Regions from separate parts of the Streptomyces sp. NPDC058665 genome, predicted to be linked through region 4. Evidence: riboswitches for the same ligand, from Rfam matches in the RefSeq annotation. Region 4 holds a riboswitch; each other region holds the start of a gene.

The links. A riboswitch is a leader RNA that binds a small molecule or an ion and turns the genes downstream of it on or off. The one in region 4 is predicted to bind cyclic di-AMP.
Positions count from the first base shown of each region.
Region 1: another riboswitch for cyclic di-AMP. It lies ahead of ACFWV8_RS28205 (M23 family metallopeptidase); the one in region 4 lies ahead of ACFWV8_RS01935 (transglycosylase family protein).
Region 2: another riboswitch for cyclic di-AMP. It lies ahead of ACFWV8_RS22660 (M23 family metallopeptidase); the one in region 4 lies ahead of ACFWV8_RS01935 (transglycosylase family protein).
Region 3: another riboswitch for cyclic di-AMP. It lies ahead of ACFWV8_RS24460 (transglycosylase SLT domain-containing protein); the one in region 4 lies ahead of ACFWV8_RS01935 (transglycosylase family protein).

Region 1 covers NZ_JBHXRX010000052.1:16,436-23,934, forward strand. The annotation lists gene ACFWV8_RS28200 (PrsW family intramembrane metalloprotease) at 1-948, shown strand, start outside; gene ACFWV8_RS28205 (M23 family metallopeptidase) at 974-2,038, opposite strand; cyclic di-AMP (ydaO/yuaA leader) riboswitch at 2,050-2,204, opposite strand; gene ACFWV8_RS28210 (PP2C family protein-serine/threonine phosphatase) at 2,457-3,545, opposite strand; tRNA gene ACFWV8_RS28215 (tRNA-Met) at 4,143-4,216, opposite strand; gene ACFWV8_RS28220 (hypothetical protein) at 4,288-4,467, opposite strand; gene ACFWV8_RS28225 (HAD family hydrolase) at 4,564-5,217, shown strand; gene ACFWV8_RS28230 (hypothetical protein) at 5,251-5,463, opposite strand; gene ACFWV8_RS28235 (antitoxin) at 5,643-5,849, shown strand; gene ACFWV8_RS28240 (VOC family protein) at 5,999-6,433, opposite strand; gene ACFWV8_RS28245 (TetR/AcrR family transcriptional regulator) at 6,532-7,131, shown strand; gene ACFWV8_RS28250 (alpha/beta fold hydrolase) at 7,170-7,499, opposite strand, start outside.
Region 2 covers NZ_JBHXRX010000034.1:62,836-70,334, forward strand. The annotation lists gene ACFWV8_RS22645 (DNA topoisomerase (ATP-hydrolyzing) subunit A) at 1-722, opposite strand, end outside; gene ACFWV8_RS22650 (pitrilysin family protein) at 968-2,332, shown strand; gene ACFWV8_RS22655 (M16 family metallopeptidase) at 2,350-3,717, shown strand; cyclic di-AMP (ydaO/yuaA leader) riboswitch at 3,925-4,095, shown strand; gene ACFWV8_RS22660 (M23 family metallopeptidase) at 4,110-4,913, shown strand; gene ACFWV8_RS22665 (HPr family phosphocarrier protein) at 4,986-5,267, opposite strand; gene ACFWV8_RS22670 (GNAT family N-acetyltransferase) at 5,401-7,499, shown strand, end outside.
Region 3 covers NZ_JBHXRX010000039.1:25,702-33,200, forward strand. The annotation lists gene ACFWV8_RS24445 (FAD-dependent oxidoreductase) at 1-1,009, opposite strand, end outside; gene ACFWV8_RS24450 (glycosyl hydrolase family 28-related protein) at 1,271-3,205, shown strand; gene ACFWV8_RS24455 (ScbR family autoregulator-binding transcription factor) at 3,321-3,968, opposite strand; cyclic di-AMP (ydaO/yuaA leader) riboswitch at 4,692-4,883, shown strand; gene ACFWV8_RS24460 (transglycosylase SLT domain-containing protein) at 4,888-5,631, shown strand; gene secD (protein translocase subunit SecD) at 5,706-7,499, opposite strand, start outside.
Region 4 covers NZ_JBHXRX010000002.1:116,353-123,851, forward strand. The annotation lists gene ACFWV8_RS01925 (cytochrome P450) at 1-393, shown strand, start outside; gene ACFWV8_RS01930 (transglycosylase family protein) at 534-1,466, shown strand; cyclic di-AMP (ydaO/yuaA leader) riboswitch at 1,725-1,899, shown strand; gene ACFWV8_RS01935 (transglycosylase family protein) at 1,903-2,613, shown strand; gene eno (phosphopyruvate hydratase) at 2,894-4,180, shown strand; gene ACFWV8_RS01945 (septum formation initiator family protein) at 4,329-4,802, shown strand; gene ACFWV8_RS01950 (DUF501 domain-containing protein) at 4,910-5,482, shown strand; gene ACFWV8_RS01955 (exopolyphosphatase) at 5,479-6,405, shown strand; gene ACFWV8_RS01960 (NAD(P)/FAD-dependent oxidoreductase) at 6,827-7,499, shown strand, end outside.

The sequences.
Region 1 (7,499 bases), on a different contig from region 4:
TCCTTCGCGACCCAGTGGATAGCCACCGCCACCGCCGACCCCGCCGGCGCGGAGTCCCTGGGGGCCACGGTGATCGCGCCGATCGTCGAGGAGAGCGCGAAAGCCGCCGCGATCCTGCTGATCTTCCTCTTCCAGCGGCAGTCCTTCACCGGACTGGTCGACGGAGTCGTCGTCGCGGGCTTCACCGCGACCGGCTTCGCCTTCACCGAGAACATCCTGTATCTCGGCAGCGCGTACGGCGAGGACCAGCAGATCGGCAACTCGGGGCTGCCCGCCATGACCGCGGCGACCTTCTTCGTACGCGTGGTGATGTCGCCGTTCGCGCACCCGCTCTTCACGGTCCTGACGGGCATCGGCTTCGGCATCGCCGCCCTCGCCACCAGCCGCCGGCGCGTCCGCCGGTGGCTGATGCCGATCGTCGGCCTCGTGCTCGCCATGGGCACGCACGCGCTGTGGAACGGCTCGTCGTCGCTGTTCGGCCCGTACGGCTTCTACGCGGTGTACGCGGCCTTCATGGTCCCCGCCTTCGCCCTGCTCACCTGGCTGGCGATCTGGACGCGGCAGCGCGAACTGCGCATGGTTTCGACCGAGTTGCCCGCCTACGCGGCGGCGGGCTGGCTCGCCAAGACCGAGCCGCTCGCCCTGTCCTCGATGCGGGCGCGCTCGATGGCGCGCGATGTGGCGGGGCGCGCGTACGGGCCGAAGGCGGCCCGTACGGTCGGCGAGTACCAGGCGTTCGCGACCGCTCTGGCGTTCCTGCGCCACCGGGCCGGGCGCGGCACGGCGGGGCCCGACTTCGTCGAGCGCGAGCAGGAGTTGCTGCACCACATGTGGCAGCGCCGGGAAACGGCGTCGCCCGCGCTGACGTACGCGGCGCGGGCGACGGGGCGGGTGTGGTCTCCGCCGCCGTACATCGACTACGGCGGCTACAACCCGTACAGGAACTAGGGGGTGTCTTGCCGATCAGGCCGGATCAGGGCGTGAGTCCCTTGCCGCGCAGCCAGCTCATCGGGTCGATGCCGCTGCCGCCCGGGGTGTGCACCTCCAGGTGCAGGTGCGGGCCGGTGACGTTGCCGGTGGCTCCCACGCGTCCGATGGTCTCGCCGGTGGTGACCTTCTGGCCCGCCCCGACGGTCATCGAGGACAGGTGGGCGTACCAGATCTCCGTACCGTCTTCGAGCTCCAGCACCACGCGGTAGCCGTACGAGCCGGACCAGCCGGCCGACTTGACGGTCCCGCCGTGGACTGCCTTGGTGGGCGTGCCCGTGGGAGCGGCGAAGTCCAGGCCCGTGTGCTGGCCGGAGGACCACATGGAGCCGGCCTGGCCGAAGGTGGAGGTGAGCGTGTAGGAGGAGGTGGGGAGCGAGAAGCTGGCGGCCAGCTTCTCCAGGCGCTCCTGCTCGGCCTTGCGTTCGGCCTCTTCCTTCGCCTTGCGCTTCGCCTCGGCGGCCTTCTTCTCCGCGTCGGTCTGCTGCTTCTCGGCCTCCGCCGCCGCCTTCTCCGCGGCGGCCTTCTCGGCGCTCGCCTTCTGGGCGGCGTCGGCCTCGGCCTGCTGCTGCTCCGCCTGCTGGAGGATGCGGGCGCGCAGTGCCTCGCCGGAGTCGGTGGTGCCCTGCTGGGCGTCCGCGACGGTGAGGCCCGCCGTGGTCAGCGGGGAGGGCGTCTCGTCGGTCTTCTTGTCGCCGTCGGACATGAAAGACCCGACACCGGGAAGGGACTTGGCGTCGGGGAGATTGTCCGAGAGCGCGTCGGGAAGTGATATCGAGACCGGCGGCTTGTCCTGCGCGGAGGCGATGCCTCCGGCGCCGACAGCGGCGATGACACCCACTCCGAGGACCGTGGAGCTGCGGGCCAGCGCGTTGCGCTGCTTGGCGACACGGTGCTTGCCGCGTACGGGACGGATGGAGTCCGCGGTGGGATTCCACTCCTCCCAGTCCCTGGTGGCCTCGCCGTCGGCGAGATCGGTGCCGGCGAGCCGGCTCCCGGGGCCGAAATGGGCCGGGACGGAGGCTTCGGGAGCAGGCCTGTTGGACGCCACTGGGGCGCTCTCCTTTCCTTCCTTCTCGCCTACCGGGTTAGCTGACGGGTTCGGAGCAGGAAGGTCTCCTACGAGCGTTTCTCGCCGCACGAGGCAGCAAGAGGCGCCCGATTCACCCCAATTGGTGGTTCCCCGGTTTCCTTGCGGAATTCGGCGCGTGCGCACGGTGCCGTCTCTTTCGACGGCTGGGACAACCGCGCTGCGTTATCGAACGTTAATAGACGACGGGGGCTTATTCCAAGCTGTTCCCGGTGATCGTTAGCGAGCACGGCGGGGATCAACCGGGACACAAGCAGGCGCAATCGGGCGAGTTGATCGGCATTCGGACCGTGTGCGATCACACACTCGAACTGACGGTGCGTCAAATGTTATGCGGAGTGGTGCGCCTCAACTACGCAGCGTGGCGGGGGAGATGACATCACGGCACGACCGGCATCGTCCGGCGCCGCTCCGGCTGCCGCGGGGTGGGCCGGCTGATGGCCAGCAGCGCCATGTCGTCCGTCCTGCCGCCGCCGGTGTGCAGCCGTACGTCCCCGACGATCGCCTGCAGCAGATCGTCGGGACCGGGAAAGATCCGCCCCGCGAGCCGTCCGCCCGGGTCGTAGAAGACGCCCTCCGCGTTGCGCGCCTCGGAGAGCCCGTCCGTGTAGAGGAGCAGCGTCGCCCCTGGCCGGTACGGGACCTCCTCCGCGTGGTCCGGCCACGTCCCCAGCTCACCCATCCCGAGCGGCAGCGCCGGATCGGTGGGGGCCAGCACGGTCAGCGCGCCGTCGGGGCCGAGCAGCAGCGGCTCAGGGTGCCCGCGGTTCAGTACGCGCACTATGCCCTCGGTGTGGGGGACCTCGGCCAGTACGGCGGTGGTGAAGCCCTCGAACAGGTCGATCCCGCTGCGCCGCGTGCCTTCGCGCGCCAGCGCACGCTCCAGCCGCCGCGCGACCCCTTCGAGCGTCGTCTCCTGCTCGGCGGCCTCCCGGAAGGCGCCGATGATGACGGCCACGGTCTCGACCGCGCCCATGCCCTTGCCGCGTACGTCGCCGACCACCACCCGTACCCCGTACTCCGTGTCCTGGACGGCGAACAGGTCGCCGCCGATGTACGCGCCCTCCTCGGCGGCCTCGTAACGCGCGGCGACGTGCAGCCCGCCGATCCGGGCCTCGGGTGTCGGCAGGACAGCGCGCTGGGCGGCCTCGGCGATCACCCGTGCGGAAGCCAGGCGTTCACCGCTGCGGCGTACGACACCGTTGATGGCCAGCGCGAGGACGGAGACGGTGAAGACGGTCAGCGAGTCGGTGATCGTGTCGACCCCGCTCGATGAGCTGCCGAAGTAACGCAGTCCGATGACGGCGCCGACGGAAAGGAGGCCGACCAAGAGGGTGCGCAGGAACGAGAAGAAGGGGGCGGCGACCAACGGCGCCGCCGAGAAGAACGGGGAGGCGGTGAAGGCGGTCGGGGTCGCCTGGTCCAGGATGATCCCCGCCACGATGATCAGACCGGGCAGCAACTCCACGACCGGATGCGTCGGCCGGGAGGCGAGCCGGCCGCGTCGGCGCTTGGGCGGCCGGGGGTCTTCGGGGCCGAAACCGGGCGGGAGCTTCTCGACGGGGCGCGAGCGGCGCCAGGTGGGGTCGTCCGGGTCGGCGTCCGCCAGCCGGAAGCCTTCGTCGGCGCGGCGGAAACCACGTTGGACCAGGCGCCGGACGCCGCCGTTGAACCGGCGGAGCCTGGAGGAGACGGCGGGACGGTGGGACGTGCGGCGGGGCGAGGAGGTACGGGCGGGCCGCTCGGCGGAGGGGTCGGGGACGGCCCCCTTGGCGGGAGGGTGCTCGCCGCCGCCAGGGGGGCCGTCCCCGGTCCCGTCGTCCCCGCTGTCTCTCAGGTGCCCCACCAGTGGCCTCCTGCCCGGTCCGTCGAATGCCGCGGACGGTACCGCGTCCCCCCAGGCTGGCCTCTTACGCGCCGGGCGGCTACCCGCTGTCGACCGACTGGGCTATCCGGCGGGCCGGTGCGATGACGGTGGCTCGGCCGCGGCCGTGGGAATCGGGAACAGGACGCGCGCACGACGAAGGCCCGGATCCAGTGGATCCGGGCCTTCGTCCTCTGCGAGTAGCGGGGACAGGATTTGAACCTGCGACCTCTGGGTTATGAGCCCAGCGAGCTACCGAGCTGCTCCACCCCGCGCCGTTGACTGCAACATTACGCCATCCGGACCAAGATCATTTCCATTTACCCCGCCGAGGGCCCCGATCGGCCTAGGCGGCCTCCACCACATCGGCGCGGATCGCCGCGGCCCACTCGACCAGCAGCCTTTGGTACTCCTCCTGCTCGGCGGGGGACAGCGCCCGGCCCGCGCGCGCCCACAGGGCACGGATCTCCGCGTTGACGACGGCGGCGGGACGGACGGAAGCACTGGCATCAGAGGAAGCTGACATGCGGTAAGGCTACGGCCAGCCACTGACAATGGGCAGAGCGTGTACCCCACGACCTCACACAGTCACCTTCCGGAGCCCTCTACGCTTACCCCGGTGATCGAAACCATCGTGTTCGACGTCGGCGAGACTCTCGTCCGCGACGACCGCCACTGGGCTTCCTGGGCCGACTGGCTCGGCGTCCCCCGCCACACCATCTCCGCGCTGGTCGGTGCCGTCACCACGCAGGGCAGGGACAGCGCCGACGCCCTCCACCTCATCAAGCCGGGCATAGATGTCGGCGAGGCGTACCGGGCGAGAGAAGCCGCCGGCCGGGGCGAGCACCTGGACGAGTCCGACCTCTATCCCGACGTACGGCCCGCCCTGGCCGCCCTGCACCAGTTCGGCGTACGCGTCATCATCGCCGGCGACGAGACCGTCAAGGCCGGGGAACTGCTGCGAGGCCTCGATCTGCCCGCCGATCTGGTCGCCACGTCCGGCGAGTGGGGCGTCGCCAAGCCGTCGGCGGAGTTCTTCGCGCGAGTCGTGGAGGCGGCGGACACCGCGCCGGAACGGATTCTGTACGTCGGCGACCACCCCATGCACGATCTGTTCCCCGCCCAGCGGGCCGGTCTGCGGGCGGCGCATCTGCGGCGCGGGCACTGGGGTTATCTGACGGCGGACGATCCGGACGTCGTCGCGGCGGCGGACTGGCGGATCGACGCGCTCACGCAGCTCACGCCGATCGTGGCGGAGCAGCGGCAGTTGGCCTGAGGCGGGCACGGCAGCCTTAAGGAGGGCGATTCGTCACTCGGGGCCGTACTCGTGCGGCTGCCCGCCCTGCCACTCGACCCAGGAAGGATCGTCGAGCAGTTCCCACGCGTCGGGCAGGCCGGCTAGCCGCAGGAATTCGATCAGGTGGTCGTCGTTGTGGGCGAGTCCCATGATCCGGCCGCGGACGGTGACTCTCCGGCCGCCCGTCCCGGACGGCCGGTGTACGACGATCGGTGTGTCACTCATACGGTCAAGAGTGCGACTCCCGGGGCTGGAGCGCAGCCTCGGGGGCCGGTCTTTGTCCGGAGATCCCGGCGAAATCGGCAGCTTGCGCCTCTTCTGTACGCTTTTCCGTCGCCCGGATGCGGGATGCGGCGGGCGCCCCGATGCTGGGTGAGGAGCAACCCCACAAGGGAGGACGAGCCATGTCGATGCTCGACAGACTCAAGGGCCTGGTGAAGGGCCACGAGGACACCGCCCGAAAAGGCGTCGACAAGGCCGGTGACGCCGTCGACAAGAAGACCGGTGACAAGCACAAGGGCCAGGTCGACACCGCCCAGCAGAAACTCAACGAACAGCTGGGCTCGCAGGACCGGCCCACGCCGGGCGACGACCGCCCGCCGCAGAGCTGATCCGGGGCGGATCGCGTACGGCTCCGAGCCCGCGGTTTCCAGCGCGCCGCTCCAAGCCCGCGCGTACGTCCGGTGCCCGGTGCCTGGCGCCTGGCGCCGACGAAGGCTCCGACCGGTCCGCGTTCCGGTCGGAGCCTTCGTCGCGCCCGCTACGGACCCGAGGACGCGCCCGCCCCGGCGTACTGGTGCGCGAACTCCCCCGTCGGCTCGACCGGCGTGATGACGTCGATCAGCACCCCACTGGGGTCCGCGACGATGAAGTGCCGCTGCCCGAAGTCCTCGCTGCGCAGTCCGAGTACGGGCGTCAGCCCCTCGCCTTCGACGAGCCGCGCCCACTCCGCGTCCACGTCCGCCACCTCGAAGTTGAGGAGCAGCCCCTGGACGGGTCTGCGGTAACCCTCGGGCAGCGTGGGGTGGGTGGGGTCGAGGAGCGCGAGCTCGTACGGGACGGCCCCCGGGCGCCGCAGGCTCACGTACCAGTCGACCTCGAACGTCGTCTCGAACCCCAGCAGCCGGGTGTAGAAGTCGCGGGACTCCTGGAGCCGCGCGGTGGCGATCACGGGATAGAAGCTGGTCAGCTCCATGACGGCCTCCTTTCGCATACCATCGGTACGTGAACGACGTTATTCGCATGCCATCGGTATGTCAATCGAGGGCGACGGAGGGTACGGAGGGGAACGCCATGCCGCGGGAGCAGCGCGGAGCCAGGGCCCGGCAGCGGGAGCGGACCAGGCAGACCCTGTTGCGCGAGGGCCGGAGGCTCTTCGCGGAGGTCGGCTACGGCGCGGTGAGCCTGACGGAGATCGTTGCCGCCGCCGGCGTGACCAAGGGCGCGCTCTACCACCATTTCGACAGCAAGACCGCGCTCTTCCGTGCCGTACTGCGCGACCTCCAGAAGGAGGTGGGCGACCGCGTCGCGGAGGCGGCCGGCGCGCGGGACGATTCCTGGGACCAACTGGTCGCGGGCTGCCAGGAGTTCATCACGGCGACGACCGCGCCGGACATTCAGCGGATCATGCTGGTCGACGGGCCCGCCGTACTGGGCTGGACCGAGTGGCGGGAGATGGACGAGGCGTCGTCGGCGCGTCATCTTCAAGAGGCGCTCACCGCGCTCGTGGCGGAGGGCGCCATCGCCGCGCAGCCGGTGGCGCCCCTCGCGCACCTGCTGTCGGGCGCGATGAACGAGGCGGCGCTGTGGCTGGCGACGTCGGAGGACCCGGCGGACCTCGCCGACACGAGGGCGGCGCTGGGGCGGCTGCTCGGCGCGCTGCGGGTGGAGTGACGGTCCGGAGGCTCGTCGCCGGGTGATGGGCGGGCGGTTCAGCGGGTGACGAGCTCCCGTACGGCCCTGACGACGTCCTCCGGTGCCTCCTCGGCCATGAAGTGGCCGCAGCTGACGGTCGCGTGCTTCAGATCGGGCGCCCAGGCGCGCCACCGCGCGGCGGCGTCGAAGCCCAGCGCTGTACCCCAGTCCTGCTGGAGGACGGAGACCGGCATCCGCAACTGGTTGCCGGCGTCGCGGTCGGCCTGGTCGTGGGCGACGTCGACCCCGGCGGAGGCACGGTAGTCGGCGACGATGGAGGGGACAGCCGCGCGGGAGGCCGCCAGGTACTCGGCCCGGATGCCGGCCGGAATCGCCCCCGGGTCGCG
Region 2 (7,499 bases), on a different contig from region 4:
TTGATGCCCTGGAGACCCACGATCCGGCCACCGGTGGGCAGGTCGGGCCCCGGCACGTACCGCATCAGCGTTTCCAGGTCGGCGCCCGGGTGCTTGATCAGATGGCGGGCGGCGGCGATGACCTCGCCCAGATTGTGCGGCGCCATGTTCGTCGCCATGCCGACGGCGATCCCGGAGGCGCCGTTGACCAGAAGATTCGGATACGCGGCCGGCAGCGTGACCGGTTCCTGCTCCTGGCCGTCGTAATTCGACTGGAAATCGACGGTGTCCTCGTCGATCGACTCCGTCATCAGTGACGTGGCGTCAGCCATCCGGCACTCCGTGTACCGCATGGCGGCCGGCGGGTCGTCGTTGCCGAGGGAGCCGAAGTTCCCGTGCCCGTCGACCAGCGGCAGCCGCATGGAGAACGGCTGCGCCATCCGGACGAGGGCGTCGTAGATCGACGCGTCCCCGTGCGGGTGCAATTTACCCATCACCTCGCCGACGACCCGGGCGCACTTCACATAGCCGCGGTCGGGCCGCAGGCCCATCTCGTTCATCTGGTACACGATGCGGCGGTGCACCGGTTTCATGCCGTCCCGGGCGTCGGGCAGGGCCCGGGAGTAGATCACCGAATACGCGTACTCAAGGAAGGAGCCCTGCATTTCATCGACCACGTCGATGTCGAGGATCTTCTCCTCGAAGTCCTCGGGCGGCGGGGTCTTCGTGCTGCGGCGGGCCATCGCTGCTGCGGCTCCTTCACAGGTCTGTGCGGGTCTGGGCGGGCAACTTCGGGAACTTGACCGCACCATTGTGGCCCGCCGGACTGACAACGCGGACCTCGACCCGTCGTTGAACCGTCCGGGGCACCGTTTCGCAAGCGCTTGGCGAGTGGACGCCGCTTCGCCCGGCACGGGAACTTCGCCATGCGTCGGCACGCTTGCATACAGTGGCAGGACTTCTCCGTATCGCGATCGAAGGGACGTACATGCCCATGGGTCACACGGCCACAGCGCAGGCCGGTTCCGGCGGCCTGACAGCGACCGAGCACCGGCTCGCCAACGGACTGCGCGTGGTGCTCTCCGAGGACCACCTGACCCCGGTCGCCGCGGTCTGCCTCTGGTACGACGTCGGCTCACGCCACGAGGTCAAGGGCCGTACGGGCCTCGCCCACCTCTTCGAGCACCTGATGTTCCAGGGCTCGAAGCAGGTCAAGGGCAACGGTCACTTCGAGCTGGTGCAGGGCGCCGGCGGCTCCCTCAACGGCACCACCAGCTTCGAGCGCACCAACTACTTCGAGACCATGCCCACCCACCAGCTGGAGCTCGCCCTCTGGCTGGAGGCCGACCGCATGGGCTCGCTGCTCTCCGCCCTGGACGACGAGGGGATGGAGAACCAGCGCGACGTAGTGAAGAACGAACGCCGACAGCGTTATGACAACGTGCCCTACGGCACCGCCTTCGAGCGTCTGACAGCGCTTTCCTACCCCGAGGGCCACCCGTACCACCACACCCCGATCGGCTCGATGGCCGACCTGGACGCGGCGACCCTCGACGACGCGCGGCAGTTCTTCCGTACGTACTACGCGCCGAACAACGCGGTGCTCTCGGTCGTCGGCGACATCGATCCCGAGCAGACCCTCGCCTGGGTCCAGAAGTACTTCGGCTCGATCCCGGGGCACGACGGCAAGCAGGCGCCGCGCGACGGCTCGCTGCCCGACATCATCGGCGAGCAGCTGCGCGAGGAGATCCGCGAGGAGGTCCCGGCGCGCGCGCTGATGGCCGCCTACCGGCTGCCGCAGGACGGCACCCGCGAGTCCGACGCCGCCGATCTGGCGCTCACCGTCCTCGGCGGCGGCGAGTCCTCCCGTCTCCACAACCGCCTGGTGCGCCGTGACCGTACGGCCGTGTCGGCGGGATTCGGACTGCTGCGCCTGGCCGGCGCGCCCTCGCTGGGCTGGCTGGACGTGAAGACCTCCGGTGGCGTCGAGGTGCCCCAGATCGAGGCCGCGGTCGACGAGGAGCTGGCCCGGTTCGCGGCCGATGGCCCCACGGACGAGGAAATGGAGCGCGCCCAGGCCCAGTTGGAGCGCGAATGGCTCGACCGGCTCGGTACGGTCGCGGGCCGCGCGGACGAACTGTGCAGGTTCGCGGTGCTGTTCGGCGACCCGCAGCTGGCACTGACCGCCGTCCAGCGGGTGCTGGAGGTCACGGCCGACGAGGTGCGCGCGGTGGCCGAGGCCCGGCTGCGCCCGGACAACAGGGCGGTGCTGGTCTACGAGCCGGTCACCTCCGACGACGAGGACGCCGCCGCCGACGAGACCACCGACGAGCACGAGGGGGCGGACCAGTGACCGACGCTGCCGTGACCATGGAGTTCCACCCGCAGCCGACCGCGGGAGAGGCCAGGCCCTGGGCGTTCCCCGCCCCCGAGCGCGGCGCGCTGCCCAACGGCCTGACGGTGCTGCGCTGTCACCGCCCCGGCCAGCAGGTCGTGGCCGTCGAGATCTCCCTCGCCGCCCCGCTGGAGGCCGAGCCCGACGGCCTGGACGGCGTGGCCACGATCATGGCCCGCGCCCTGTCCGAGGGCACCGACAAGCACACCGCCGAGGAGTTCGCCGCCGAGCTGGAGCGCTGCGGCGCCACGCTGGACGCGCACGCCGACCACCCCGGTGTACGGGTCTCGCTGGAGGTCCCGGTCTCCCGGCTGCCCAAGGCGCTCGGCCTGCTCGCCGACGCCCTGCGCGCGCCGCTGTTCTCCGAGAGCGAGGTCGGCCGGCTCGTCACGAACAGGCTGGACGAGATCCCGCACGAGCAGGCCAACCCGGCCCGCCGCGCGGCGAAGCAGCTCTCCAGAGAGCTGTTCCCGGAGACCTCGCGCATGTCGCGCCCGCGCCAGGGCACCGAGGAGACCGTCGGACGCATCGACGCCAAGGGCGTCCGGGCCTTCTACGAGGCGCATGTCCGCCCCGCCACCGCCACCGCGGTGATCGTCGGCGACCTCACCGGTGTCGACCTCGACGCCCTGCTCGCCGAGACCCTCGGCGACTGGACGGGCGACACCTCCGAGCCGCGCCCCGTGCCGCCGGTGACGGCCGACGACACCGGCCGTGTCGTGATCGTGGACCGGCCCGGAGCCGTACAGACCCAGCTCCTGATCGGCCGCGTCGGCCCCGACCGGCACGACCGCGTCTGGCCGGCCCAGGTGCTCGGCACGTACTGCCTGGGCGGCACGCTCACCTCCCGGCTCGACCGGGTGCTGCGGGAGGAGAAGGGCTACACGTACGGCGTGCGGGCCTTCGCGCAGGTGCTGCGCTCCGACCCGGAGGGCACGGGCGCCTCCATGCTCGCCATCAGCGGGTCTGTGGACACCGAGTCGACCGGGCCCGCGCTGGACGACCTGTGGAAGGTCCTGCGTACGCTCGCGGCCGAAGGCCTGACGGACGCCGAGCGTGAGACGGCCGTACAGAATCTGGTCGGGGTCGCGCCGCTGAAGTACGAGACGGCCGCGTCCGTCGCGGACACGCTCGCCGACCAGGTCGAACAGCACCTGCCGGACGACTTCCAGGCGCGGCTGTACGCGCGCCTGGCCGAGACCGGCACGGTCGAGGCGACGGCCGCCGTCGTCAGCGCCTTCCCGGGCGACCGGCTCGTCACGGTGCTCGTCGGGGACGCCTCGGTGATCCGGGAGCCGGTCGAGGCGCTGGACATCGGCGAGGTGAAGGTCGTCACCGGCTGACGGCACGATCCCGTACGGGAATCAGGACAAAGGGAACCCCGGTGACGAACTTGTCGCCGGGGTTCCCTTATTTGTCCGTATTTATGGGTGGGTTGCCCGAATGCCCTGTGGCGTGCGCTACAAAACGGGCTGTCCGTTTGGTGATTGAAAGATGAACGCCTAGCGTCGGTCCGGCTGTTCGTCAGAGCCCGCCGCGTCCGCGGCACCGGACAGCCATCGCCGAGTCCCCGTCAGGCGCGAGCCTGGGGAGCCGGGGACCCAACCTGTCCCTGGGGTGAATCGGGCGCCCTTCGCCATGCGCGGAGGACCCCCGTAGGAGACCTTCCTGCTCCGAACCCGTCAGCCAGGCCCTGCCCGGTAGGCGAGAAGGAAGGAAAGGACCAGCCACCTCAATGGCGTTCACCCGTGCCACCGGGAAGCACCGTGCCCGGAACCGAATGACGCGCAGAGGTGCGAACTTCGCCGGAGCCGCGTCCCTCACCGCGGCCGGTGTCATCGGCACCCTCGCATCCCCGGCGCTCGCCGCCGACGCGGAGGCGACCCTCGCCCAGGAGGCCGTCCCCGAGGCCCCGCCCCGTGCCATCGTCATCGACGACTCGCTCGCCGCGAAGATCGACGCCCAGGCCGACGCGCAGCGGGCGGCAGCCGAAGAGGCCGCGGAAGCGAAGGCGGAGGCCAAGGCCGCCGCGCGCGCCAAGGCCGAGGCGAAGCGCAAGGCGGAGGCCCGCGCCAAGGAACTCCGCGCCGCCAAGGAGCGCGCGGCACGGGCCGCCGAGCGCGAGCGCCTCAACTCCTACCGGCTCCCGGTCGCCGGCTCCTCGCTCACCACCGGCTACAGGACCGGCGGCGCGCTCTGGTCCTCCGGCAGCCACTCCGGCGTCGACTTCCGTGCCGCGTCCGGCACTTCGGTCGTGGCCGTCGGCGCGGGCACCGTCGTCGAGGCCGGCTGGGGCGGCGCGTACGGGAACAACATCGTCATCCGTATGAACGACGGCACGTACACCCAGTACGGACACCTCTCGTCCATAGGCGTCTCCATCGGCCAGAGCGTCGCCCCGGGGCAGCAGATCGCCCTCTCCGGCTCGACCGGCAACTCCAGCGGCCCGCACCTGCACTTCGAGGCGCGGACGACCGCGGAGTACGGCTCCGACATCGACCCGGTCGCGTATCTGCGCTCCCACGGCGTGAACGTCTAGTCACCACGCGACGAAGGCCCCGGCATCCTGCCGGGGCCTTCGCCATACGTGCCAGGAACGTGCGCTCGCGCTTCAGACGGTCTCGGGCAGCTCGTCCAGACCCTCGGCGACCAGCTTCGCCAGCCGGTCCAGCGCGATCTCCGCACCGTCCGCGTCGGAGAACAGGACGATCTCGTCGCCGCCCTGCGCGCCCAGCCCCAGCACGGCGAGCATCGACACCGCGTTGACCGGGCTGCCGTCGGCCTTGGCGATGGTAAGCGGAACGCCGGAAGCCGTGGCGGCCCGGACGAAGATGGAGGCGGGACGGGCGTGCAGGCCCTCGGCCCAGCCGACATTGACGCGGCGCTCAGCCATGGTGTTGCCCTTCAAGTCACAGTTGTTGTCTAGACCAGTGTCTCATGTGCCCCGGAACGGCCCGGTGCGGCACCCCCAGCCTGCCCCGGCCGGGTAACCGCCGCTACCCATGTGCGCGCCGTAGGCTCGTGTCATGACGCCGCCGTCGCAGCACGCGTACCCCGCTCACTGGGAAGCAGACGTGGTGCTGCGCGACGGGGGCACGGCCCGCGTCCGCCCCATCACCACCCACGACGCCGAGCGGCTGGTCAACTTCTACGAGCAGGTGTCCGACGAGTCGAAGTACTACCGCTTCTTCGCGCCCTACCCCCGGCTCTCCGACAAGGACGTCTACCGGTTCACCCACCACGACTACGTGGACCGGGTGGGCCTCGCGGTGACCGTCCACGGCGAGTTCGTCGCGACCGTCCGCTACGACCGCGTCGACAGCGACGGCAGGGCCGCGTCGGCCCCCGCCGACGAGGCGGAGGTCGCCTTCCTCGTCCAGGACGCGCATCAGGGGCGCGGCATCGCCTCCGCGCTCCTCGAACACATCGCCGCCGTGGCTCGCGAGCGCGGTATCCGGCGCTTCGCGGCGGAGGTGCTGCCCGCCAACAGCAAGATGATCAAGGTGTTCCGGGACGCCGGGTTCACCCAGAAACGCAGCTTCGAGGACGGCGCGGTCCGTCTCGTCCTCGACCTCGAACCGACCGCCGAGTCGCTCGCCGTCCAGCGCGGCCGTGAGCAGCGCGCCGAGGCCCGCTCCGTGCGACGGCTCCTCGGCCCGTCGTCGGTGGCCGTCGTCGGCGCCGGGCGCACCGCGGGCGGCGTCGGGCGAGCCGTGCTGCGCAATCTCCTGGACGGGGGTTTCACCGGGCGCGTGTACGCGGTGAACGTGGCTCTGCCCCCGGAACTCACCGAGATCGACGGCGTCCCGGCCGTCTGCTCCCTGGCGGAGATCGAGGAGCCCGTCGACCTCGCGGTCGTCGCCGTCCCCGCCGAACGCGTGCCCGACGTCGTCGCCGACTGCGGCGAACACGGCGTCCAGGGACTGGTCGTCCTGTCCGCCGGTTACGGCGAGAGCGGGCCCGAAGGACTGGAGCGGCAGCGCGAACTGGTGCGGCAGGCGCGTTCGTACGGGATGCGGGTCATCGGGCCCAACGCGTTCGGGATCATCAACACCTCGCCGCCCGTCCGCCTCAACGCCTCGCTCGCGCCTGAGTCGCCCGACCGGGGGCGGATCGGCCTCTTCACCCAGTCGGGCGCGATCGGTATCGCCCTGCTCGCGGGGCTGGTCCGGCGCGGCGCGGGCCTGTCCACCTTCATCTCGGCGGGCAACCGCGCGGACGTCTCGGGCAACGACTTCCTCCAGTACTGGCACGACGACCCGGACACCGACGTCGTCCTGCTGTATCTCGAATCCATCGGCAACCCACGGAAGTTCACACGGCTGGCCAGGCGTACGGGGGCGGCGAAGCCCGTCGTCGTCGCGAAGGGCGCGCGGCACAGCGGCAGCGCGCCGCCGGGGCACGCGGTGCCGGTCGGCACGATCCCGGACGCCACGGTCTCGGCGCTGCTCAGCCAGGCGGGGGTGATCCGCGTGGACACCGTCACGGAGCTGGTGGACGCCGGCGTCCTGCTCGCGTCCCAGCCTCTGCCGCGGGGACCGCACGTGGCGATCCTCGGCAACTCTGAGTCGCTGGGCCTCCTCACGTACGACGCCTGCCTGACGGAGGGCCTGCGCCCGCTGCCCCCGCTCGACCTCACGACATCGGCGCGCCCGGAGGACTTCCGTACGGCGCTGGCCTCGGCGCTGGCGGACCCGGGCTGCGACGCGGTCGTCGTCACGGCGATCCCCTGGGTCGGGGAGGGCGGCGCGATGGAGTCGGGCGACGGCGAGGTCCTGGCGGCGGCGCTGCGCGAGGCGGCGTCGGCGTCCCCGGCGAAGCCGGTGGCCGTGGTCCATGTGGAGATCGGCGGCCTGGCGAAGGCGCTCTCGGCGGCCACCACGACGGCCCCCAGCCCGGGACCGATGCCGGGTCCGGGCGGCGGGTCTCAGCCCGAGCCGGTGCCCGTACCGGAGCCTCAGCCCGAGCCCGAGCCCGCACCGGGCCCGGAGCCGGCGCCCGCGGACGACGCGTCCGCCCGCCCCGCCGTCCGCCCCGTTCCGGTGCCCGGCACCGTCACCCGGCCGCGCCCGCCAGCCCCCGACGACGACCCCGCGCGGGAGACCGCCCCGGGCGATGACACCGC
Region 3 (7,499 bases), on a different contig from region 4:
CACCGGTGGCGAGGACCACGGTGTGTGCGGTGACGGAGTTCGACTCGCCCAGCCGCAGCACCCGGCCGGAGCCCGCCGCGGCCAGCGAGACGGCCCGCTGGGTGCTGAGGATCTCCGCCCCGAACTTGAGCGCCTGCCGCCGGGCCCGCTCCGTGAGCTGCTGCCCGGAAACGCCGTCGGGGAAGCCCAGATAGTTCTCGATCCTGCTGCTCTGGCCGGCCTGCCCGCCCGTGGCCTGCTGCTCCACCAGCAGCGTACGGAGCCCTTCGGACGCGCCGTAGACGGCCGCGCCGAGCCCGGCGGGGCCGCCACCGACGACGACCAGGTCGTAGAAGTCGGAGGCCGGTACGGTGCTCAGCCCGACGTGCGCGGCGAGTTCCCGCTCGGAGGGGTTCACCAGCGTCTTGCCTTCGGAGGTGACCACCATCGGCACGTCCGCCCCGCTGAGCCCGGCGGCGCTCAGCAGCTGGGTGCCCTCCGGCTCGTCGGAGAGCAGCCACCGGAAAGGCACCAGATTGCGGGCCAGGAAGTCGCGCACGGCGAAGGACGGCGCCGACCACCGGTGGCCGACCACACGGGTCTCGGTGGCGACCGGGTCCGGGGTGGCGAGCCACAGTTCCAAAAGCGAGTCGATCACGGGGTAGAGGTTCTGCTCCGGCGGGCTCCACGGCTTGAGCAGATAGTGGTCGAGGTCCACGACGTTGATGGCGTCGATCGCGGCCTCGGTGTCCGCGTACGCGGTGAGCAGCACCCGGCGGGCCAGCGGGAAGAGGTCCATCGCGGCCTCCAGGAACTCCAGGCCGTTCATATGGGGCATCCGGTAGTCGGCCAGCATGACCGCGAGCTGGTCCCCACGCAGTTTGATCTCCCGCAGTGCCTCCAGGGCCTCCTCGCCCGACACGGCGCGTACCACGCGGTAGCTCTCGCCGTAATGCCGCCGGATGTCGCGGGCGACGGCTCGTGAGACGGCCGGATCGTCGTCGACGGTCAGGATTGTCGGATTCGCCATACCTCCATCATCGCCCCTGACGGCGCGGGGTGCGGGGTCTTCGCGCGTACGCCGGTCCCGCGTCCGGCGGGGCCCCGCGCCAAGTCCGCGTCCGACGCGGACTGTTGACAAACCCGTGACATGCTTGAAAACTCTCACTGCCTGATCGCAGGACCTGAACTGCCCAGCTCAATTATTTGCGGTTCTCTTGCAATATGCCGTCTACCCCCACCCCGGACCGGCATTTCTCACTCTGTCGACCCCACGGAAACAGAGGACATCATGAAGTCGAAGCACCTGAGACGACGACTGATCACTGGCATGTCCATGACTGGCTTGCTCGTCGTCGGACTCCTGCCCGCCGCCTCAGCCTCAGCCCCCGCGCAGGCGCAGGCACAGGCACAAGCCCAGGCCCAGACCCAGGCCCAGGCGCCCGCGCCGGTGGCCGAGCGCGGGGCGACCCTCCCGTACGTCGAGTACGAGGCCGAAGCCGCCGACTACGAGGGCACGTTGCTGGAGGCGGACCCCCAACGCACCTTCGGGCACACCAACTTCGGCAGCGAGTCGTCCGGCCGTAAATCGGTGCGCCTGGACAACCCCGGGCAGTTCGTGGAGTTCACCTCCACCAACGACGCCAACTCGATCGTCGTACGCAACTCCATACCCGACGCGCCGGGCGGCGGTGGCATCGACGCCACCCTCAGCCTGTACGCCGACGGTGCCTTCGTGCAGAAGCTGGACCTCTCCTCCAAGCACAGCTGGCTGTACGGCAACACCGACGACCCCGAGTCGCTGACCAACACACCCCAGGCGGACGCCCGCAGGCTCTTCGACGAGTCGCACGCGCTGCTGGGGAAGAGCTATCCGGCGGGCACGAAGTTCAGGCTGCAGCGCGACGCGGACGACTCCGCGCCGTTCTACATCGTCGATCTGATCGACCTGGAGCAGGTGGCGCCGCCGGCGGCCAAGCCGGCCGAGTGCACCTCGATCACCGAGTACGGGGCGGTCCCGGACGACGGCAACGACGACACCAAGGCCCTCCAGGACGCGGTGACCGCCGACCAGAACGGCGACATCGACTGTGTCTGGATCCCGGCGGGCCAGTGGCGCCAGGAACAGAAGATCCTGACCGACGACCCGCAGAACCAGGGCCAGTACAACCAGATCGGGATCAGCGACGTCACCGTCCGCGGCGCCGGTATGTGGCACTCACAGCTCTACACGCTCACCGAGCCGCAGAACGCGGGCGGGATCAACCACCCGCACGAGGGCAACTTCGGCTTCGACATCGACGACAACACCCAGATCTCCGACATCGCGATCTTCGGCTCCGGCCGGATCCGCGGCGGCGGGGGAGCCGAGGGCGGCGTGGGCCTGAACGGCCGCTTCGGGCAGAACACCAAGATCTCGAACGTCTGGATCGAGCACGCCAACGTCGGTGTCTGGGTCGGCCGCGACTACGACAACATCCCGGCGCTCTGGGGTCCCGCCGACGGCCTTCAGTTCAGTGGCATGCGGATCCGGAACACGTACGCCGACGGCATCAACTTCACCAACGGCACCCGCAATTCGTCGGTGGACAACTCGTCCTTCCGCACCACGGGCGACGATTCGCTCGCCGTCTGGGCCAACCGGTACGTCAAGGACCCGGCCGTGGACATCGCGCACGACAACTCGTTCACCGACAACACCATCCAGCTGCCGTGGCGGGCCAACGGCGTCGCGATATACGGCGGTTACGGCAACAAGGTGCAGAACAACCTGATCGCCGACACGGCCAACTATCCCGGCATCATGCTGGCGACCGACCACGACCCGCTGCCGTTCTCGGGCGAGACCCTGCTCACCGGAAACGCCCTCCACCGCACGGGTGGCGCTTTCTGGAACGAGGACCAGGAATTCGGCGCGATCACCATCTTCCCGGCGAGCCGGGATATCACCGGCGTGAAGATCAGGGACACCGAGATCTCCGACTCCACGTATGACGGCATTCAGTTCAAGAACGGTGGCGGCAACGTACCGGACGTCGAGATCAGCGACGTGACCATCGACAAGTCCAACAACGGCTCCGGAATCCTGGCGATGGGCGGTGCCCGCGGCAGCGCGACGCTGACGGGAGTGACCATCACGAACTCGGCCGAGGGTGATGTCCTCGTGGAGCCGGGATCGGCCTTTGTCATCAACGGCGGCCCCGGCACGCGGCGGACCGCCAACTGACCGGCGAGACCGGCCCGTTCGACGCCTTCCGTACCGCTCCTGAGTAAGGAGCCCGCGGAAGGCGTCGAGTCTTTTTGGGACAGAACGAGCGACTCATAAAACAGATTGGTCGGTTTTATTTGTCCTGGAGGGCTTCGATCTCCGCGTAAATCCGCTCACCCCGGTCCGGCGCCATGTCCAGCTTCGCCAGCACCGCGGGCACGGCGATGCTCGGCAGCACATGGTTGAGAAGCACCGAGATCCGGTGGTCGAGATCCGCGCGGTCGCACAGGACATGGGACATCGTCTGCACGCCGGCGAAGGCGCCGGTGAACAGCTCGGCGGTCTCCCTGAGGTTCACATGGGGCAGGAGTTCGCCCTGCTCCTTCGCCTGGCGCAGCATGTCCTCGTTCTGCGCCACCCACGACTCGAACGGTGTGCCGCGGTTGATGCCGAGTGCGCTCTGGTCGAGCGCCAGGCCCGTACTGGCTCTGACCAGCGGGTCGTGGCGCAGCCGGTGTGCGAGGACCATGCCCTGGTCCACGAGCAGCTGTAGTTTGCTGCTCTGCTCGGGGAACGGTCCGATCGCCAGTTGGGCGTCGAGGACCCCGAGCGCGAGGTCTTCCTTCGAGGTGAAGTGGAAGTACAGGGCGCCCTTGGTCACCCCCGCCCGCGTGAGGATCTCGCCGACGGTGGCCGAGTTGTAGCCGCGCTCGTCGAAGACGGCCGCCGCCGCTTCGAGGATCGACCGGCGGGTCCGGATTGCACGGTCTTGCTGCGCCATCGGGCTCCCTCCTGCCTTGCATAGATTCGTAGTCGGGCTGTGACGACAGGTATTGAAAAACAAACCGCGTAGTACGTATCTTACCGAAGCAGTCCAGGCGGATCGGAAGACGGTCCTCGTAGCCAAGGAGTGGGCGCACCGGTCCGAGGCGGCCGATGTCCTCCCCACGGGATGAACACGGCTCGCCGGCAACCGATTCTCCATCCTCTCCGTTTCCGTGGAATCCGAATTCTGGCGGGACCTGACCATTCCCTGACACGGGGGCCTCGTGAAAGCAACTCCCGGAGTGTAGGCGCTTGTTCGGCACGTTCCGAAGGTTCCGCACCTTGCGCGCTCGGTGCTCTGCTGCCCAGCTCCTGGGCGGTCGACCAGCCCGCGTACAAGGGCGGAGCGGGGCCGGGAAACCACCCCACCCCGCCCTATTGGAAAGCGCACATTTGTCCATTTTGCGGTGCGGTCGTTATGGGTATTTCAAGCCTAACTTGTCCCTTTTTGGGTGGTGTTGGGTGCGAGTGGTTGCACCGAAAGCTCGTGATGTGTGTCACAGGTTTGAAGGACCGCGCTTCTCGCCGCCCCGCCCCACCTCCCGTGCCGCAAAAGAAAGTTGAGGCCCGAATCGCCTCGCCCGAATTCGAATTGACCGGCGCCGGATCCGTGAATGGCATGGCCCTGTGAATTCAGGACTTGTTTCGCCCGGACCTTCTCGCTTACGTTCTCGTCATTCCGGGCGGAACGCCGAATCCTGCCGCTGTCCGGAAACCGCACCCAACAACTCATGGACGGCAGGAGCGGGGGACCCAGGTAAGTCGCCGATCCGTTGCACCGGACCGGCTCGGGGTGAAGTCGCGCACTATCGCGGCCGGGCATCTCCCGCTCGAACCCGACAGCTCACCTCGCAGGCGACGGAGAGGATTTCGTCATGCCCGCAGAGGGTAAGCACCGCCGTTCCCGCACCAGCCCGCTCGCCCGCCGCCTCATCGCGGTCGGCACGGGCGGCGCAGCACTCGCCCTTCCCCTGGTGACCGCTACCACGGCGGGCGCGGCCCCCGCCCCGCAGCACGTCAAGACGGCCCCGGCCGCTTCGACCGCCGTCCAGAAGGTGACCCACACCGTCATCAAGGGCGAGTCGCTGGCCAAGATCGCCAAGGCCCGCTCCGTGAGCGGTGGCTGGCAGGCGATCTACAAGACCAACCGCGCCGCCGTCGGCGACAACCCCTCGCTCATCCACCCCGGCCTGAAGCTGAAGCTCGCCGGGAAGGCCAAGTCCGAGGGGGCCGCGCCGACCGGGACCGCGTCGGAGAGCGAGGCCACCGAGGCCGTCGAGACCGCCGCCAAGACCTACACCAACAACCTCGACGGCTGGATCCGGGAGGCGCTGGACGTCATGGCGCAGAACGGCATACCCGGCTCGTACGACGGCATCCACCGCAACATCATGCGCGAGTCCGGTGGTAACCCCCGCGCCATCAACAACTGGGACTCCAACGCCGCGGCCGGCACCCCGTCGAAGGGCCTGCTCCAGGTCATCGCCCCGACGTTCGAGGCGTACCACGTGCCCGGCACGTCGACCGACAGCTACGACCCGGTCGCCAACATCACCGCGGCCTGCAACTACGCGGCCGACCGCTACGGCTCCATCGACAACGTCAACGGTCCCTACTAGACCCTGCGGCGTCCGTCACCTCACCGACCGCCGGCCGGACCGCACCAGCGGCCCGGCCGGCGGCCTTCACGCGCTCACACCCGCGCCCCGTTGTCCGCCGGGCGTCCGCGACGCGGCACCGTCCGTGAACGGCCCGCGCCACGCCGCCCCCGCGGCGCCCCCGGACCCCCCTTGCGGGACGTCTCCATCGCCAGCGCGACCGGCACGGCGGTGAACACGGACGAGTACGTGCCCACGCAGATACCGATGAGCAGGGCCAGCGCGAAGTCCCTGAGCGAGTCCCCGCCGAGTACCGCCAGCGCCGTGAGGATGAACAGCGCGCCCATGCCGGTGTTCACGGTTCTGGGCACCATCTGTAGTACAGCGGTTCGCGCGGTCGGCACCAGGGAAGCGCGGGGCGCCCTCGCCCACAGCTCACGGACCCGGTCGAAGACCACCACGGAGTCGTTCACCGAGTAACCGATGACGGTGAGCAGCGCGGCGAGGAAGATCCCGTCGACGGGACGGCCCAGCCACGCGAAGACCCCGATCAGGATCACCACGTCGTGCACCAGCGCGGCCACCGACGCCACCGCGAACGACCATCTGAACCGCACGGCCAGATACAGGAGTTGGACCCCGACGGCGATCCCCAGCGCGATCAGCGCGTGGCGCCTCAGCTCATCGCCGAGGCTGGGGCCGATCAGGTCGTCCCGTACCTTCGTCGTCGGTCCGCCCTCCTCGCTCAGGGCGCCGCGGATGGCCGCCTCGGCCCGCTCGCTCGTGTCCCCGGTGCGCACCGAGAGCTCCTGCCGGCCCGCCGTGGTGACCTCGGCATCGGCGAAGCCCGCGTCGGCCAGGGCCGTGCGAGCCGTGTCGACATCGACGGGCCGGGTCGTCGCGTACTCCATGAGCCGCCCGCCGGTGAACTCCACGCCGAGGTTCACCCCGCGCAGGGCGACACCCAGCACCGCGACGGCCATCACCGCGGCCGAGACGACCAGCCACCGCCGCGACCTGCGGAACAGATCAGGGGCGCGGCGGGTCAGATACGTACGTACGCGGCCCGGCAGGCCGATTCCGTTGACGCCGGGGAAATCGGCGACGAAGCGGGAGCGTGCCGCCACATCGGTCAGTGCCCGCGCGATGACGAGGGCGGAGAACATCGACACGAGCACGCCGATCCCCAGGGTGACGCCGAACCCCTTCACAGGACCCGATCCGAGGGCGAAGAGAAGGCCGGCGGCGAGCAGAGTCGTCACGTTCGAGTCGACAACCGCGGTGCGGGCGTTACGGAATCCGGCGGCCGTCGCGGACCGCAGGGTGCGGCCGGACCGTGGAGCACCGCCGGAGCGGCCCGCGTACTCCTCCCGCGCCCGTTCGAAGGCCAGCACGTTCGCGTCGACCGCCATCCCGATGGCGAGCACGAATCCGGCCAGGCCTGGGAGCGTCAGCGTGACGCCGAGCGCGACCAGGGCGGCGTACGAGATCAGCGCGTACCCGGCCAGGGCCAGCGAGGCGAGGCCGCCGAAGAGGCGGTACACGAAGGTGATGAACAGGGCGGTGAGGCTCGCGCCGATCACCGCGGCCCGCGCGCTGGCGCCGATCGCCTCGGCGCCCAGCGTCGGGCCCACGGTGCGCTGTTCGACGACGTCGACCGGCACCGGCAGGGCCCCGCCCTTGATCAGCAGCGCCAGGTTCCTGGCCTCATCGGCGGAGAAGGAGCCGCTGATCTGGGTCGTACCCGACGGAAGTCCGGCACCGCAGGCCACGGAGGGGCTCACCTGCGGCGCGGAGATCACCTTGTCGTCCAGCACGATCGCGACCCGGCGCCGCTCGTCCTGCGGCGGATGGCAGGCGGCTTCCCCCGTCAGCCGTGTCCACGCGCG
Region 4 (7,499 bases):
GAGGAACTGCTCCGCTACGACGGTCCGGTGGAGCTCGCCACCTGGCGCTACGCCACCGAACCCGTCGAACTCGGCGGGCAGCGCGTCGCGGTCGGTGACCCCGTCCTCGTCGTACTCGCCGCCGCCGACCGGGACCCGGCGCGGTTCGCCGACCCGGACCGGCTCGATCTGGCGCGGAGTGACAACAAACACCTCGGATACGGCCACGGCATCCACTACTGCCTCGGCGCGCCCCTCGCCCGGCTTGAGGGGCAGACCGCGCTCGCCACCCTTCTGACCCGCCTGCCCGACTTGCGGCTAGCGGTCGAACCGTCCGATTTGAGGTGGCGTGGGGGGCTCATCATGCGTGGACTGCGTACGCTCCCGGTGCAGTTCACAGCGGTGAGTGACTGACGGATCGTCAACACTGTGACTTTCACGTGATCTACGCTGCATCGACTTGTGACAGACGTTCGAGTACGGCTACGTTCACGATCGTCCCGGCAGTCACGCGCCGGGGTTCACGTCCCAGCAGTCTCACGGAAGGCAACCGCATGCGCTCCGGGAACGGCCGGCACCGTCGGCCCCGTCAGGCCCCCGCCCTTGTCGTCGCGGCAGGGGTGACAGGCTCGGCGATCGCCATCCCGCTGCTCGGCGCGACCGGCGCCAGTGCGGCGGACGCCTCGACCTGGGACCGCGTCGCCGAGTGCGAGAGCGGCGGCATGTGGAGCGCCGACCTCGGCAACGGCTACTACGGCGGCCTCCAGATCTCCCAGGAGACCTGGGCCGACTTCGGCGGTACGGCGTACGCCCCCACCGCCGACCAGGCCAGCCGCAGCCAGCAGATAGCCGTCGCCGAGAAGATCCTCGAAGCGCAGGGGCCGAGCGCGTGGCCGACCTGCGCGCTGGTCACCGGGCTCACGGCGGAGCCGGGCACGGACGCGGGCGCCGACGGTGAAGCGGACAAGGCTCAGGGCAACGGTTCCTCCGGCGAGTCCACCCAGCAGCAGGAGACCTCCCCGGAGCCCGAGCCGAGCGAGACGGCCGAGCTGCCTCCCGCTCCCGAGTCGACCCCGTCGTCCGGGCAGTTCGGCCGCGACTCCGCGTCCGAGGCCGAGGAGCAGGGCGCCGAGCCGAGCTCGGAGCCCAGCACCGCCGACGCGGGGAAGGGCAAGCACCGCGGCGAGGCGGCCCCCGAGGCGGGCAAGCCCGCCGGGGAGGCCGAAGCCGGCGAGGAAGGCAAGACGGACGAAGAGCGCGAAAGCGGCCGTCATGCCTCACGGGGTGACAGTTCGACACGCGCCGACGACGTCGCGGACGGCTCGTACACCGTCCGTGCGGGCGACAATCTGTGGGCCATCGCCGACGAGGCGAAGGTGGAGGGTGGCTGGGCCGCGCTCTACCAGGCGAACCGCGAGGTCGTGGGCTCCGACGCGGACCTCATCCTGCCGGGCCAGAAGCTCGATCTGACCGCGAATCAGGGGTAGTTAAGCGGGCTATGTCCGCATCTGGGCAAGTGAGACAAGCGTCTCTTCGCCCCAACTGATGCGGTCTGCCCGGCAACTCGCCCCCTTTCCGTTCCGACCTGCGTAAACAGAGGTTTCCTCGGGGCGGGATGGGCGAATCATCCCGGATGTTCCTTCTTTGAACATCCGGGATGTCTGTGTTTACGGTCTGAACCGCTCGCACCGCGGGCACCGTCGACCGTCACGCCGAGTCCTGCCGTCGGTCGGGGGGAGTACTCGTCGCTTCACGCGCCGAAGGCAGGAGCGGGGGACCCAGGTAAGTGCCGGCCAATACGGCCGGCTCGGGGTGCAGCCGTGTGCGAGGGGACGTACAGACGTTCCCGGGTCGCACGGCCGGGCAACTCACTTGGCCCGAACCCGACAGCTCACCTCGCAGGCGTCGGTGAGGAGATCTCGCATGCTGTTTTCCAGCGCGTCCGGCAAGGGCAAGCACCGTCGTCCCTCCAAGACCGTCCGTTACGCCACGCTCGCCGGCATCACCGGTGCCGCCGTCGCGGTCCCGCTGATCGGCGCCACCGCCGCCTCCGCGGCCACCACCTCCGAGTGGGACGCCGTCGCCCAGTGCGAGTCCGGCGGCAACTGGTCGATCAACACCGGCAACGGCTACTTCGGCGGGCTTCAGTTCTCCGCCTCCACCTGGGCCGCGTACGGCGGCACCGCGTTCGCCTCCAGCGCCGACCAGGCCTCGAAGTCCCAGCAGATACAGATCGCCGAGAAGGTCCTGGCCGGCCAGGGCAAGGGTGCCTGGCCGAGCTGTGGCGTGGGTCTGTCCAACGCGTCGAACGACGCGGGCTCGGCCGACTCCGGCTCCGGGGACTCCGGTCAGCAGCAGGCCGCCCCCGAGCAGACCGAGCAGGCCCCCCAGGCCGCTCCGGAGAAGCGGTCCGCCCCGCGTGCGACGCAGGAGCAGCCCGCCTCGCGCACCGAGACGCGCGGCCCGGTCAAGAAGGGCGACGGCGAGTACAAGGTCAAGCCCGGCGACTCGCTCTCCAAGATCGCCGAGACCAAGAAGGTCGAAGGCGGCTGGAAGAAGCTCTTCAAGCTCAACAAGGACATCGTCGAGGACGCCGACGTGATCTTCCCGGGTCAGCAGCTCCACCTGAGCTGACCCTTTCCCCTTGAACCCCCGGCCCGGCGCGCCTCACTCCCCCCGGACGCGCCGGGCCGGGGGCTTCGGACGGCCTCCGGCCTTGGGCTTCGGAAGGGCTCGACCCAACCCTTGGACATTCGGGTCCGAACGGGCATCGCGGACTCTTTTCGTCCCAGCGGGCGGGCATCTGCCGACCGCCGACCGGGAGCCGGTTAGGCTCATGCCGCAAGGCCAACGCAAGGCCGACGAGGCCCGGCACCCATGAGGCCCTGCTCCACGCGTCACATCCCAGAAGGAGATGCTCGTGCCGTCCATCGACGTCGTCGTAGCCCGGGAAATCCTTGACTCCCGAGGCAACCCAACGGTCGAGGTCGAGGTCGGCCTCGACGACGGCAGCACCGGCCGTGCTGCTGTCCCCTCCGGTGCGTCCACCGGTGCGTTCGAGGCCCTTGAGCTCCGCGACGGTGACCAGAACCGCTACCAGGGCAAGGGCGTCGAGAAGGCCGTCCTCGCCGTCATCGAGCAGATCGGCCCGGAGCTCGTCGGCTACGACGCCACCGAGCAGCGCCTGATCGACCAGGCGATGTTCGACCTGGACGCCACCCCCGACAAGTCCTCGCTCGGCGCCAACGCCATCCTCGGTGTCTCCCTGGCCGTGGCGCACGCCGCCTCCGAGGCCTCGGACCTGCCGCTGTTCCGGTACCTCGGGGGCCCGAACGCGCACCTGCTGCCCGTTCCGATGATGAACATCCTCAACGGCGGGTCGCACGCCGACTCCAACGTGGACATCCAGGAGTTCATGATCGCGCCGATCGGCGCCGAGTCGTTCTCCGAGGCCCTGCGCTGGGGCGCGGAGGTCTACCACACGCTGAAGAAGGTCCTGAAGGAGAAGGGGCTCTCCACGGGCCTCGGCGACGAGGGCGGCTTCGCGCCGAACCTGGAGTCCAACCGCGCCGCGCTCGACCTCATCCTCGTGGCCATCAAGGAAGCCGGCTACGCCCCGGGCAAGGACATCGCGCTCGCACTCGACGTCGCGGCCTCCGAGTTCTACAAGGACGGCTCCTACGAGTTCGAGGGCAAGTCCCGCTCGGCCGCCGAGATGACCGAGTACTACGAGGAGCTCGTCGCCTCGTACCCGCTGGTCTCCATCGAGGACCCGCTCTTCGAGGACGACTGGGCCGGCTGGAAGGTCCTCAACGACAAGCTGGGCTCCAAGGTCCAGATCGTCGGCGACGACCTCTTCGTCACCAACCCCGAGCGCCTGGCCCGTGGCATCGAGGAGGGCTCGGCCAACGCCCTGCTCGTCAAGGTCAACCAGATCGGTTCGCTGACCGAGACCCTGGACGCCGTCGAGCTGGCGCAGCGCAGCGGCTTCAAGTGCATGATGTCGCACCGCTCCGGCGAGACCGAGGACGTCACGATCGCCGACCTCGCCGTCGCCACCAACTGCGGCCAGATCAAGACCGGCGCCCCGGCCCGCTCCGAGCGCGTCGCCAAGTACAACCAGCTCCTGCGCATCGAGGAGATCCTCGACGACGCGGCGGTGTACGCGGGCCGCAGCGCGTTCCCGCGTTTCAAGGACTGACCCCCGGGACCACCGGCCACCGGTCCGCCCGTCCTACGGCCGTCCCCGGCCACGGTCCCGTACCGTGTCCGGGGACGTACGCGCGTACAGAGGCAGTACGGCAGTACAGAGGAACGGGGTCCGCCGGGCCTCTGAGGGAGGCGGGACCATGGCCGCGAACCGGGACCGGTTCTCCACCGCGACCAAGATCAGGATTCTGGGCGAGCAGACCGCCGCCCGTGTCTACCGCTCGCAGACCCGCAGGCAGGCCCGCCGTTCCCGGCTCACCGGACGCGCCGCGTTCCTGGTTCTCGTGGTCTGCTCACTGATCGTGGCGCTCGCCTATCCGATGCGGCAGTACGTGTCCCAGCGCGGCGAGATCGCTGAGCAGGAGCAGCTGGCGCGCGAGGCCGCGAAGCGGGTCGAGGAGCTGCGGGACGAGAGGGCCCGCCTCCAGGACGACGCGTACGTCCAGCGGCTGGCGCGCGAGCATCTGCATTACGTGATGCCGGGGGAGACCGGCTACATCATGGCCGACCCCCGGGCGGCCGAGGAGCACCGACCCGACCAGGGCGCGGGCGACCGGCCCTGGTACTCCAACCTCATGGACGGCGTCGACAAGGCGGACCGGACGGACCGGTAGCGGCCCGGCCGCACAGACGGACATCGGCCGACAGGTATCGGCAGACAAGCATCGGCCGGCCGACAGACACCGACGGACAGACAGACATCAAGGAAACCGACGCAGGTATGCAAACGCCCCCTCCGCAGACCGAACGCACCGAACCCACCGAGGCGGACGTCGACGCGTTCAGGCAGCAGCTCGGCCGGCCCCCGCGCGGTCTGCGCGCCATCGCGCACCGCTGCCCCTGCGGTCAGCCCGACGTGGTGGAGACCGCCCCGCGGCTGCCGGACGGTACTCCGTTCCCGACGCTCTACTACCTGACCTGCCCGCGCGCGGCCTCGGCCATCGGCACGCTGGAGGCGAACGGTGTCATGAAGGAGATGACCGAACGCCTCGCCACCGACCCGGAGTTGGCCGCCGCGTACCGCAAGGCGCACGAGGACTACATCGCGCGCCGCGACGCCGTCGAGGTACTGGCGGGTTTCCCGAGCGCGGGCGGAATGCCGGACCGGGTGAAGTGTTTGCACGTGCTGGTCGGCCATTCGCTGGCGGCGGGTCCGGGGGTGAACCCGCTGGGGGACGAGGCGCTGGCGATGCTGCCCGAGTGGTGGCGCAAGGGCCCCTGTGTGATCCCGTTCACAAACGACGTCGGCAGCAAGTCGGCCACCAGGGCGGCCACCGAAGAGGACACCCGATGACCAGGGTCGCGGCCGTCGACTGCGGTACGAACTCCATCCGCCTCCTCGTCGCGGACGCCGACCCCGCCACCGGCGAACTCACCGACCTCGACCGCCGGATGACGATCGTGCGCCTCGGCCAGGACGTCGACCGGACGGGACGGCTCGCCCCCGACGCGCTGGAGCGCACCTTCGCGGCCTGCCGCGAGTACGCGGAGATCATCAAGAGCCACGGCGTGGACCGGATCCGCTTCGTGGCCACCTCCGCCTCCCGCGACGCCGAGAACCGCGACGACTTCGTACGCGGCATCCTCGACATCCTCGGAGTCGAACCCGAGGTGATCACCGGAGACCAGGAGGCGGAGTTCTCCTTCACGGGCGCCACCAAGGAGCTGACCGGCCGCACCGACCTGCACCGTCCCTACCTGGTCGTGGACATCGGAGGCGGCTCCACCGAGTTCGTCGTCGGGACCGACGGGGTCACGGCCGCGCGGTCGGTGGACATCGGCTGTGTACGGATGACGGAGCGGCACAGCCCGAGCAGCCCGGCGACCCTCGGCGAGATCACGGCCATACGCGGCGACATCGACGCCGCCCTCGACACGGTCGAGGAGAGCGTCCCGCTGGCCGAAGCCCGTACGCTCGTCGGCCTCGCCGGGTCCGTCACCACGGTCGCGGCGATCACGCTCGGCCTGACCGAGTACGACTGGCGGGCCATCCACCACTCCCGGATCCCCTTCGAGCGGGTCCAGGAGATCACCGGCATGCTGCTGTCGGCCACGCACGACGAGCGCGCGGCGATTCCCGTGATGCATCCCGGACGGGTCGACGTGATCGCGGCGGGTGCGCTGATCCTGCTCACGATCATGAAAAGGACCGGCGCGGAGGAGGTCGTCGTGAGCGAACACGACATCCTCGACGGCATCGCGTGGTCGCTCGCCTGAGCGGGTGACCGGGCCCGGGGCCGGACGTCCGGGCCCCCTTTACGGAGGTCTTACGGGGCCTCTGCAGCCCCTCTCGCGGCCACCCCGGAACGAAGTTCGTGAAGTTCTTCACAAGAGAAACCGCCGAGTTGGGCGCACATCACTCTCCGGGGAGACCCGACCCCCTCCCGACCCCCCTGTCCGGGCGGTCAACGGGCCGTTCCAGCGGCATTGCGGGGGTGTGAACCACCCGCTGGCTCGCCACCCGGAAACACCCCAAGGGGCAGCTCAGAAGGGGTGCGGAACGTCCCGTGAGACCGTGTGGCTCCGCTTCGGGCGGATGATGTCGATCATGGGGGCCGCGCAGTGTAGCAGAGATGGGGAAGGTGCTTGTGAAGGGGCTCACGAGCACCCCCTCCCAGGCAGGTGGATACTCGATGGCATGAGCACCACGGAGCGTCCCAGGATCCTTGTTGTAGGCGGAGGGTACGTAGGCCTGTACGCGGCTCGTCGCATTCTGAAGAAGATGCGCTACGGGGAGGCGACGGTCACGGTTGTCGACCCCCGCTCGTACATGACGTACCAGCCCTTCCTCCCCGAAGCCGCCGCCGGAAACATCTCGCCCCGGCACGTCGTCGTACCGCTGCGCCGCGTGCTGCCCAAGGCCGAGGTGCTCACCGGCCGGGTCACCACCATCGACCAGGACCGCAAGGTCGCCACCGTCTCGCCGCTCGTCGGTGAGGCCTACGAGCTTCCCTTCGACTATCTGATCGTCGCGCTCGGCGCCGTCTCCCGTACCTTCCCGATCCCCGGCCTCGCCGAGCAGGGCATCGGTATGAAGGGCATCGAGGAGGCGATCGGTCTCCGTAACCACGTGCTCGAACAGCTCGACAAGGCCGACTCCACGACCGACGAGGAAGTCCGCCGCAAGGCGCTGACCTTCGTCTTCGTCGGCGGTGGCTTCGCCGGTGCCGAGACCGTCGGTGAGGTCGAGGACCTGGCGCGCGACGCCGCGAAGTACTACACGAGCGTCAAGCGCGAGGACATGCGCTTCCTGCTGGTCGACGTCGCCGACAAGATCCTTCCCGAGGTCGGCCCGAAGCTGGGCAAGTGGG